DNA from 3 places in the Veillonella criceti genome. Region 1 is predicted to be linked to each of the others. Evidence: riboswitches for the same ligand, from Rfam matches in the RefSeq annotation. Region 1 holds a riboswitch; each other region holds the start of a gene.
The links. A riboswitch is a leader RNA that binds a small molecule or an ion and turns the genes downstream of it on or off. The one in region 1 is predicted to bind cobalamin.

Region 1 (3,284 bases):
GAATTTTACGATAATGAAGCAACGGCTGGTCGCACTTATACCTTAGGTGTTCGTTATGAATATTAGAAGGTTGATAAATATATGAGACGTTGGTATCGAGTACATAAGTATGCTGGTATAGTTAGTTTAGCAATTTTCTTTTTACTTTGCTTTTCAGGTTTAGTGATTATGGTTAGAAGTATTTCTTTTGTGCATTTTGATCAACTTGGAACGCCTTATACAGGGGCAGCAATGTGGCGCAATAGTGATGTTAAAGTACAAGAAGTATTAAAAGAAAATTCTAATTTGCAACTTGATTCACATGACTATTAGACCTGAAAAGTCGATGCTAACGATTCGTTTTAAAGAACCGGGGCGTGATGGATTAATTCGTTATCATTTTATGGTAAAAATGATGAATGGATATCAGTAAATAATGAATTTATACCAGGCTATTATAATAATGACTATTTGAATGTACTAACGCGTTGGTTGGCTAAATTACATAGTAATTTAGGGTTAGGAAATTATGGTCGTATTATATTGTTGGTTTTTACTTTTATAAGTTTAATTACGTGTTTTGCAGGGTATTTTTACATCGAAGATTAGTTAATAGAAAAAGTACAATAGGCTATTATTCACTCATAGAATATTAGGGCTTATAGCAGCTCCTTATTGTATTATTTTATTTATTTCGGGAGGTTTATTAATTGGTTACTCTTATTTTTTCAAAAAAATAGACTATTTAGAGCATAAATTTTAGCAGCTAAGGAATATTTTAGTTTTCATCTGTTGATGGGGATATCTATTCCTATACTGAAATATTTGAAGCGGTTAAGGATATATATCCAGATAAAGAAGTAGTACAATTAATATCCCTTCAGTCAGTGCGTTAACGCAAGCGAGTAGTAGTACCTATTATTTTCGATTAGTAGATAAAGAATCGGTTTCCAGACTGTTATCAAGGCTATTTATCAACTGACAGTTTATGGGTATCAGCATATAAGAAGAATAATATGATGCGTTATGAAGCGGTGTCACCTTGGTATATTAAGTGGTTTGGCCAAGGGTGTAGATTTACATTTAAAAAACCATGAACATCCAGTACTACAATTAATTTGGATATTTTATTTAGTAGTTAGCTGTTTAATGATGATAGTGCTTTTTATTAAATCATTACGAGGTATCTGGGTCAAAGTCAATATTAAGTATCCGTTGAGTCAAGGTATTTTTTTGTTAACTTGTGGTGTTTAATATTGCCATTGTATGGATTAATTGGTACTTATGCAGGAATAGTTTTGTGGAATTTTGAGCATTATGTTATTGGGCGTTAATTTACGAGGTATAAATTTAAAAAAATAAGTTAAAATATTTGATTTTATAACTTTAAAAATTAAATATAGGTATATGGTTGACAGTCATATACTAGAGTTATATAAACTATAGTTAATACTTAATTAAATAGAGAATATATAGGTGTCATTAGACTTAATAGGGAAATCGGTATAAGCCGATGCGGTCCCGCCACTGTAAGAGGAGCAAACCTCACATTGCCACTGGTTAAATCTGGGAAGGCGAGGTAAGCTATGAATCTAAGCCAGGAGAACTGCCTATAGAAGAATCACCGTTTTACCTACGAGCGATGGGGAGGGGATTGGCGATAATATAAATTGTGAATTTTTTATTTTCTTAGTTATGTTATAGACACATCTTCGTAGATGTGTCTTTTTTATTTTTACCTTTAGGCTGGAGGGATTATAGTCGTGGATTTATTAGCATTATTTCACAAGGGCGGTTTAGTTATGTACCCCATTTTACTGGCATCTATTATTGCAGTCGCTATTGGGGTTAATCGGTATTTATGTTATAAAGGAGCTGTTGCAAACATTGAATTGTTAAAAGAGCGTTTACCTGAATTATTACGACATAATCGATTAGAAGAAGCTAAAGTTATCTGTGAGGAAGCTGGTGGTAGCTGGTAAGATTATTAAAGAGGCAATTGATGAACGGACGGAGGATTTAAATGCTAATGATGTAGCTGAAAGTATTGCTATGCATGAAGTATTTCAGTTGAAAAAATATTTAAATTATTTGGAAACGATTGTTACTCTATCCCCTTTATTGGGCTTATTAGGTACCGTAGTTGGAATGATTGGCTCCTTTAGTGTGTTATCTATTGAGTCAGGTGAACCGTTTGCTATTACTGGCGGTGTAGGTGAAGCTTTAATTGCTACTGCTACAGGTTTGTTAGTGGCTATTTTTAGCATTAGTGATTCATACCTAATTTAGCACAACGTGTCAATGTGTTGATTGCTGATATAGAATATGTAACGTCAATCTATGTAATTAATACGAATGCAGGTAATCGCTATGAAGCTTAAATCCATGAAAATAGATCATCAACCCAAATTAATGATTATCCCTATGATCGATATTATTTTCTTTTTACTTGTCTTTTTTATGATGAGTATGCTTACTATGGTTGTTCAAAAAAGTGTACCTATTCAATTGCCACAAGCAGCTACGTCTAAAGTCAGTTTAGATGAAGTGCTTCCTATTACCGTTGCATCAGATGGGACAATTTATTTAGAAAAGAAGTAGTGCCAGAGGGACAATTAAGACACCGTTTAGAAACCGAGGTTAGTAAAAATCCTAGTTTGGCTATTATTGTTCGGGGTGATGCTGGTGTAAATTATGGGCGTGTAGTTAGTGTTATTGATACAGTGAAAAAGTCAGGCATACAAAAGTATCCAATCGCTGCTGAGGAAAGATAGGAGCAATTGTAAATGAATTATCAAAATATGTGGACGAAACCTTGGATAGCCTCCCTTAGTCTTCACGCCATAGTTTTGCTATCAATTCCTTTTTTACCTTGGCCTGAAACACCGAAATTTGAGGAGCCTGAGAATCATATTGAGGTTGACTATGTAGAAATTAAACGGCCAGTACCGAAAGGCTCACCTGATAGTGGCGGGGATGGCGTGATGGTAGTGGTAATTTTACGGTCAATTTACCAGCCATAGCACCTATTACTACTTTGCCTGAATTTCGGATCCCTTAACGAGTAGTAATGATGATAGTATCATTACTAAGCATCAGGATATTAAGCAACAGGGCGATGATAGGGCTGGTTTAGAAAGTACTTTTGGTGGTGAAACGTCAGGTAATGGGCGTGGTGGTAGCGCAGGTTTTGGCACGGGTGACCAACCCAGGCATTCAAGGCGATGAAAATGGCGAAGTAGTGGATGCGACTTTTTATCGACCGGTGCCAATTTATACACCAAAACCACGATACCCGCGCTCAG
Region 2 (3,284 bases), on a different contig from region 1:
GTTAGCTGGCACCGTATAGGTTTGATCCTTATAGGTTATGGTGCGTGTTTCACTAGTATGACTAGAGTCTGTTTTGCCACAACCAGCTAAAACGACTAGCGCTAATAATACTATCGTTACTATAGTTAAAATTCGTTTAAATGGTCTCATACAAGTTCAATCCTACTTTACATCGTCTTTTTGAAGGGCTTCCCAAGCTTCTTGGGCATGGGCTGCAAAGAGATCGCGGATTTGTTGGTTTTCGCCAAGACCGTGGATATAAGTATCTACTTTGAAACCATCAGCTTGAAGAATGGATTTATGAGAATCTGGTTCATCACCAGCCATATCATTGTTAGCATGGTCGCCTGCTACCATCATAAATGGCATTAAGGTTACATGATTGATACCTTTTGCTTTTAATTGAGGTACAATATCTTCAAGACTAGGCCATCCTTCTACCGTGTAGATATAGGCGTTTTTAAGCCCTGCAGAATCAAGGCGATCTTGGATAACTGCATAGTACGCATTGGATGGATCTGGAGTACCATGAGCCATGATAAGTACGGCATCTTTAGGGCCTACTTTAGGGAATTGTGTAGCGACAGCCTGTACAGTTTTGGCAATGTCATCAGTTTGATCTTCTTGCCCCATCCAGTACATAAGTGGTGTACCTAATGTCATTTTTTTGAAGTTATGTTTGTACTGATTGTAAACGCCCGTCTTATAATTGTATTCAATACCAGGGATTACATCTAATGTTGTGAGCGCTACACGGGTATACCCTTCGGCTTTTAATTGATCAAGAGCTTCTTCAGGGGTTGGGTAAGTGATACCTTCTTTAGCTTTGATGCGATCAATAATGATGTGAGAAGTGAACGCAGTGACTACTTTTACACCAGGATGTTGTGCTTTAATTTCATTAACAGCGGCGTCAATAGTTTTTGCACGAGTGTCTTTAAAAGTAGTACCGAAGCTCATAACTACGATAGCATCTTTATTAGGGGCTTTGGCAAGTTCGGCATTGTCTGTATTGTAGGTGCGAACACCAATTTCAGTAGCTTCTAATAATGCTGGTGTGGCGGTTTTAACTTCGTCACTTAATTGGTAAGCGGCATTTACTTGTGTGCCAAGGAAACCGAAACCGGTTAGTGCGGCCACTGCTAATGTAGTAGCTAAGGTTTTTTTGAAAAATTGTTTACTCATTTCATTCACTCCTCGTGATAAAAAATAGAAAAAGAATAATAGATAATAAATACAAAAATAACCTCCACTTGTAGGGGAGGTTGTAAAGATACACTAGAACATTCAATTAACCTCGCCATCGCTCGTGGGGTATAGGTTATCCAACAAGGCAGGTCTTCTGGCTCAAGTTCTTCACAGCAATCACCTTCCCAGAATTACTCCAGTGGTATACTGATTGTGCTCCCTCTTACAGCGGCGGGACCGCGGCAGCTTTTACTGCTCTTTCCTATTAAGTCATACACCTTGCAGGTTGTATTTATTTTGATATCATCATAGCAAAATAGATGTCCACTGTCAATGCAATACGGGGTAGGGTATGAGTATAAGTAGGCTGATTTACAGGGCGAATGAGCAGCGTAGGTGAGGCTGGGCTAGAAGGCATATGACAGGAGGGATTGGCCGCTATATAGTCGTTGGGATTGCCAACTATGTGGTAATGAGGAATACTAGGTGAGAGATATGATAATTTGTTATTTGTCTATTTGTGAATGCTTTTGACATAGGCAAAGTGAAGAAAGTTTGGTACTATGAAGAAGTAGGTATTTAAAGTATATAAATAAAGGAGGTCCAAGTATGGATCAATTTATGAATGGTGCAGGGCCTAATGAAGTATCTAGCTCTGTGTACGAAGTAACATTTACCCCAGTATTAGAACGTCCTGAATATCAAGGGGAACCGATTCACTCTAAACTATTAGCTTTAAAAGAGGCTATGGGGGAAGAGGACTTTAATGAATATATTAATAGTTTATTACGCATAACGTATAATGGACGACAGTTATGGTTGATTACGAAAAGTGAACGAAAACGAACTTTGATTGAAGGTAAATATTTGAAACTTATTGCTGAGATTTTTGAAGTAGTTGCACCTAGAGTCTTCTCTCAACCATAATAGGTATCAATTAACTATGTAAAATTTTTATTGTGAATTGTATTTTTGGTATACTTACTGAATAAAAATGTATAAAAATTCTCAATTATTTGACTTGATATTTTTATGTTACTATTTTAACTAGGACCGTAGTTAGTATAGTATGTATGGAAGATATTGATAAAATACTTGTTGAATTATAGAATATATTAAAGTTATGAGATGGTTAAAAACTTCTGTAAATCGATAAAAATAGAACTAGAACGATAGAATTAGATTTATTAAATGAAAATGATATTAAATAGATAAATTCTCATTGATAGTCATTGATAAAAATAGAAATGAGAAAAATTCTCATTGACTAAATTTTAAATCTAACGTATCATTATACCAACAAACAAAGTGTGACATGTATTTCGAATATTTTAGATTTTATAAAATATGACAGAATTCAGTCTGATTTAGAGTAGTCATCATTTCGATGGTGTATAGGTATTCTTGATATCGGAGGATGTATAAATGAGTACAAAGGGTATTGTTTTAGCCACATTTGGATCGATTTATGGTGAGGCTGTAGAAAAGTCTGTAGGCATTATGGAAGCCAAAATTAGAAAATCATATCCTGATGCTGTGATTCGTCGAGTTTTTTTAGCCGATGCATTAATAGAAAAGTGGAATGAAAAGTATGAAGTGCCAGTGCAGTCTTTGGAAGGGGTTTTGGCGGAGTTTAAGGACACAGGAGTACGGGATGTCTTTGTATTACCTTTCGCCTTAGTCGCTGATCAGTGTTATCAGAAGATGCGCAAAGCTATTTCTGCTTTTACATATACCTGTGAGCGCCATGCAATGCGGATTCATGTAGGTAAACCATTACTTAGCTCATTAGGGGTTAAGAATTATGCTGATGATTATGTGGCCACCATTGATGCTATCATGAAACATGTAAATATTCGGGCACTTAATAAATCCATTTTGTTAATGGCGAATGGACAAAATCAATTGGAATTTAGTGCGTTACAATTAAAATGTTTGTACGGTAATGGTCAAAATGTGGCAGTATTTACCTCCAATGGTTTTCCTAATTTTAAACAAGCGTTGACGCTCTTAGAACGATTGGATCATAAAGACGTATTAGTCGTTCCACTGGCATTAATCGGGTCCGAACATTTAATGGATTTTCTCGGTGGTGA
Region 3 (3,284 bases), on a different contig from region 1:
ATAATGAAGCAACGGCTGGTCGCACTTATACCTTAGGTGTTCGTTATGAATATTAGAAGGTTGATAAATATATGAGACGTTGGTATCGAGTACATAAGTATGCTGGTATAGTTAGTTTAGCAATTTTCTTTTTACTTTGCTTTTCAGGTTTAGTGATTATGGTTAGAAGTATTTCTTTTGTGCATTTTGATCAACTTGGAACGCCTTATACAGGGGCAGCAATGTGGCGCAATAGTGATGTTAAAGTACAAGAAGTATTAAAAGAAAATTCTAATTTGCAACTTGATTCAATGACTATTAGACCTGAAAAGTCGATGCTAACGATTCGTTTTAAAGAACCGGGGCGTGATGGATTAATTCGTTATCATTTTTATGGTAAAAATGATGAATGGATATCAGTAAATAATGAATTTATACCAGGCTATTATAATAATGACTATTTGAATGTACTAACGCGTTGGTTGGCTAAATTACATAGTAATTTAGGGTTAGGAAATTATGGTCGTATTATATTGTTGGTTTTTACTTTTATAAGTTTAATTACGTGTTTTGCAGGGTATTTTTTACATCGAAGATTAGTTAATAGAAAAAGTACAATAGGCTATTATTCACTTCATAGAATATTAGGGCTTATAGCAGCTCCTTATTGTATTATTTTATTTATTTCGGGAGGTTTATTAATTGGTTACTCTTATTTTTCAAAAATAGACTATTTAGAGCATAATTTAGCAGCTAAGGAATATTTTAGTTTTCAATCTGTTGATGGGGATATCTATTCCTATACTGAAATATTTGAAGCGGTTAAGGATATATATCCAGATAAAGAAGTAGTATCAATTAATATCCCTTCAGTCAGTGCGTTAACGCAAGCGAGTAGTAGTACCTATTATTTTCGATTAGTAGATAAAGAATCGGTTTCAGACTGTTATCAAGGCTATTTATCAACTGACAGTTTATGGGTATCAGCATATAAGAAGAATAATATGATGCGTTATGAAGCGGTGTCACCTTGGTATATTAAGTGGTTGGCCAAGGGTGTAGATTTACATTTAAAAAACCATGAACATCCAGTACTACAATTAATTTGGATATTTTATTTAGTAGTTAGCTGTTTAATGATGATAGTGCTTTTTATTAAATCATTACGAGGTATCTGGGTCAAAGTCAATATTAAGTATCCGTTGAGTCAAGGTATTTTTTTGTTAACTTGTGGTTGTTTAATATTGCCATTGTATGGATTAATTGGTACTTATGCAGGAATAGTTTGTGGAATTTTGAGCATTATGTTATTGGGCGTTAATTTACGAGGTATAAATTTAAAAAAATAAGTTAAAATATTTGATTTTATAACTTTAAAAATTAAATATAGGTATATGGTTGACAGTCATACTAGAGTTATATAAACTATAGTTAATACTTAATTAAATAGAGAATATATAGGTGTCATTAGACTTAATAGGGAAATCGGTATAAGCCGATGCGGTCCCGCCACTGTAAGAGGAGCAAACCTCACATTGCCACTGGTTAAATCTGGGAAGGCGAGGTAAGCTATGAATCTAAGCCAGGAGAACTGCCTATAGAAGAATCACCGTTTTACCTACGAGCGATGGGGAGGGGATTGGCGATAATATAAATTGTGAATTTTTTATTTTCTTAGTTATGTTATAGACACATCTTCGTAGATGTGTCTTTTTTATTTTTACCTTTAGGCTGGAGGGATTATAGTCGTGGATTTATTAGCATTATTTCACAAGGGCGGTTTAGTTATGTACCCCATTTTACTGGCATCTATTATTGCAGTCGCTATTGGGGTTAATCGGTATTTATGTTATAAAGGAGCTGTTGCAAACATTGAATTGTTAAAAGAGCGTTTACCTGAATTATTACGACATAATCGATTAGAAGAAGCTAAAGTTATCTGTGAGGAAGCTGGTGGTGTAGCTGGTAAGATTATTAAAGAGGCAATTGATGAACGGACGGAGGATTTAAATGCTAATGATGTAGCTGAAAGTATTGCTATGCATGAAGTATTTCAGTTGAAAAAATATTTAAATTATTTGGAAACGATTGTTACTCTATCCCCTTTATTGGGCTTATTAGGTACCGTAGTTGGAATGATTGGCTCCTTTAGTGTGTTATCTATTGAGTCAGGTGAACCGTTTGCTATTACTGGCGGTGTAGGTGAAGCTTTAATTGCTACTGCTACAGGTTTGTTAGTGGCTATTTTAGCATTAGTGATTCATACCTATTTAGCACAACGTGTCAATGTGTTGATTGCTGATATAGAATATGTAACGTCAATCTATGTAATTAATACGAATGCAGGTAATCGCTATGAAGCTTAAATCCATGAAAATAGATCATCAACCCAAATTAATGATTATCCCTATGATCGATATTATTTTCTTTTTACTTGTCTTTTTTATGATGAGTATGCTTACTATGGTTGTTCAAAAAAGTGTACCTATTCAATTGCCACAAGCAGCTACGTCTAAAGTCAGTTTAGATGAAGTGCTTCCTATTACCGTTGCATCAGATGGGACAATTTATTTAGAAAAAGAAGTAGTGCCAGAGGGACAATTAAGACACCGTTTAGAAACCGAGGTTAGTAAAAATCCTAGTTTGGCTATTATTGTTCGGGGTGATGCTGGTGTAAATTATGGGCGTGTAGTTAGTGTTATTGATACAGTGAAAAAGTCAGGCATACAAAAAGTATCAATCGCTGCTGAGGAAAGATAGGAGCAATTGTAATGAATTATCAAAATATGTGGACGAAACCTTGGATAGCCTCCTTAGTCTTTCACGCCATAGTTTTGCTATCAATTCCTTTTTTACCTTGGCCTGAAACACCGAAATTTGAGGAGCCTGAGAATCATATTGAGGTTGACTATGTAGAAATTAAACGGCCAGTACCGAAAGGCTCACCTGATAGTGGCGGGGATGGCGGTGATGGTAGTGGTAATTTTACGGTCAATTTACCAGCCATAGCACCTATTACTACTTTGCCTGAATATTCGGATCCCTTAACGAGTAGTAATGATGATAGTATCATTACTAAGCATCAGGATATTAAGCAACAGGGCGATGATAGGGCTGGTTTAGAAAGTACTTTTGGTGGTGAAACGTCAGGTAATGGGCGTGGTGGTAGCGCAGGTTTTGGCACGGGTGACCAACCAGGCATTCAAGGCGATGAAAATGGCGAAGTAGTGGATGCGACTTTTTATCGACCGGTGCCAATTTATACACCAAAACCACGATACCCGCGCTCAGCTAGAAATCAAGGC

Region 2: it holds a riboswitch for cobalamin, as region 1 does, so the genes downstream of both, DYE54_RS00395 (sirohydrochlorin cobaltochelatase) here and DYE54_RS10020 (hypothetical protein) in region 1, are expected to answer to the same signal.
Region 3: it holds a riboswitch for cobalamin, as region 1 does, so the genes downstream of both, DYE54_RS02995 (MotA/TolQ/ExbB proton channel family protein) here and DYE54_RS10020 (hypothetical protein) in region 1, are expected to answer to the same signal.

The regions. Positions count from the first base shown of each region.
Region 1 covers NZ_UHIO01000005.1:1,903-5,186, reverse strand. The annotation lists partial or broken gene DYE54_RS10035 (TonB-dependent receptor) at 1-66, shown strand, start outside; gene DYE54_RS10030 (PepSY domain-containing protein) at 82-312, shown strand; cobalamin riboswitch at 1,437-1,607, shown strand; gene DYE54_RS10020 (hypothetical protein) at 1,743-1,961, shown strand; gene DYE54_RS10015 (MotA/TolQ/ExbB proton channel family protein) at 1,948-2,268, shown strand; partial or broken gene DYE54_RS10470 (ExbD/TolR family protein) at 2,335-2,753, shown strand; gene DYE54_RS10005 (hypothetical protein) at 2,766-3,002, shown strand; gene DYE54_RS10000 (energy transducer TonB) at 3,128-3,284, shown strand, end outside.
Region 2 covers NZ_UHIO01000001.1:82,062-85,345, forward strand. The annotation lists gene DYE54_RS00390 (ABC transporter substrate-binding protein) at 1-150, opposite strand, end outside; gene DYE54_RS00395 (sirohydrochlorin cobaltochelatase) at 163-1,185, opposite strand; cobalamin riboswitch at 1,316-1,485, opposite strand; gene DYE54_RS00400 (hypothetical protein) at 1,798-2,115, shown strand; gene DYE54_RS00405 (sirohydrochlorin cobaltochelatase) at 2,614-3,284, shown strand, end outside.
Region 3 covers NZ_UHIO01000001.1:660,876-664,159, reverse strand. The annotation lists gene DYE54_RS03005 (TonB-dependent receptor) at 1-56, shown strand, start outside; gene DYE54_RS03000 (PepSY-associated TM helix domain-containing protein) at 72-1,328, shown strand; cobalamin riboswitch at 1,422-1,592, shown strand; gene DYE54_RS02995 (MotA/TolQ/ExbB proton channel family protein) at 1,728-2,345, shown strand; gene DYE54_RS02990 (ExbD/TolR family protein) at 2,335-2,739, shown strand; gene DYE54_RS02985 (energy transducer TonB) at 2,751-3,284, shown strand, end outside.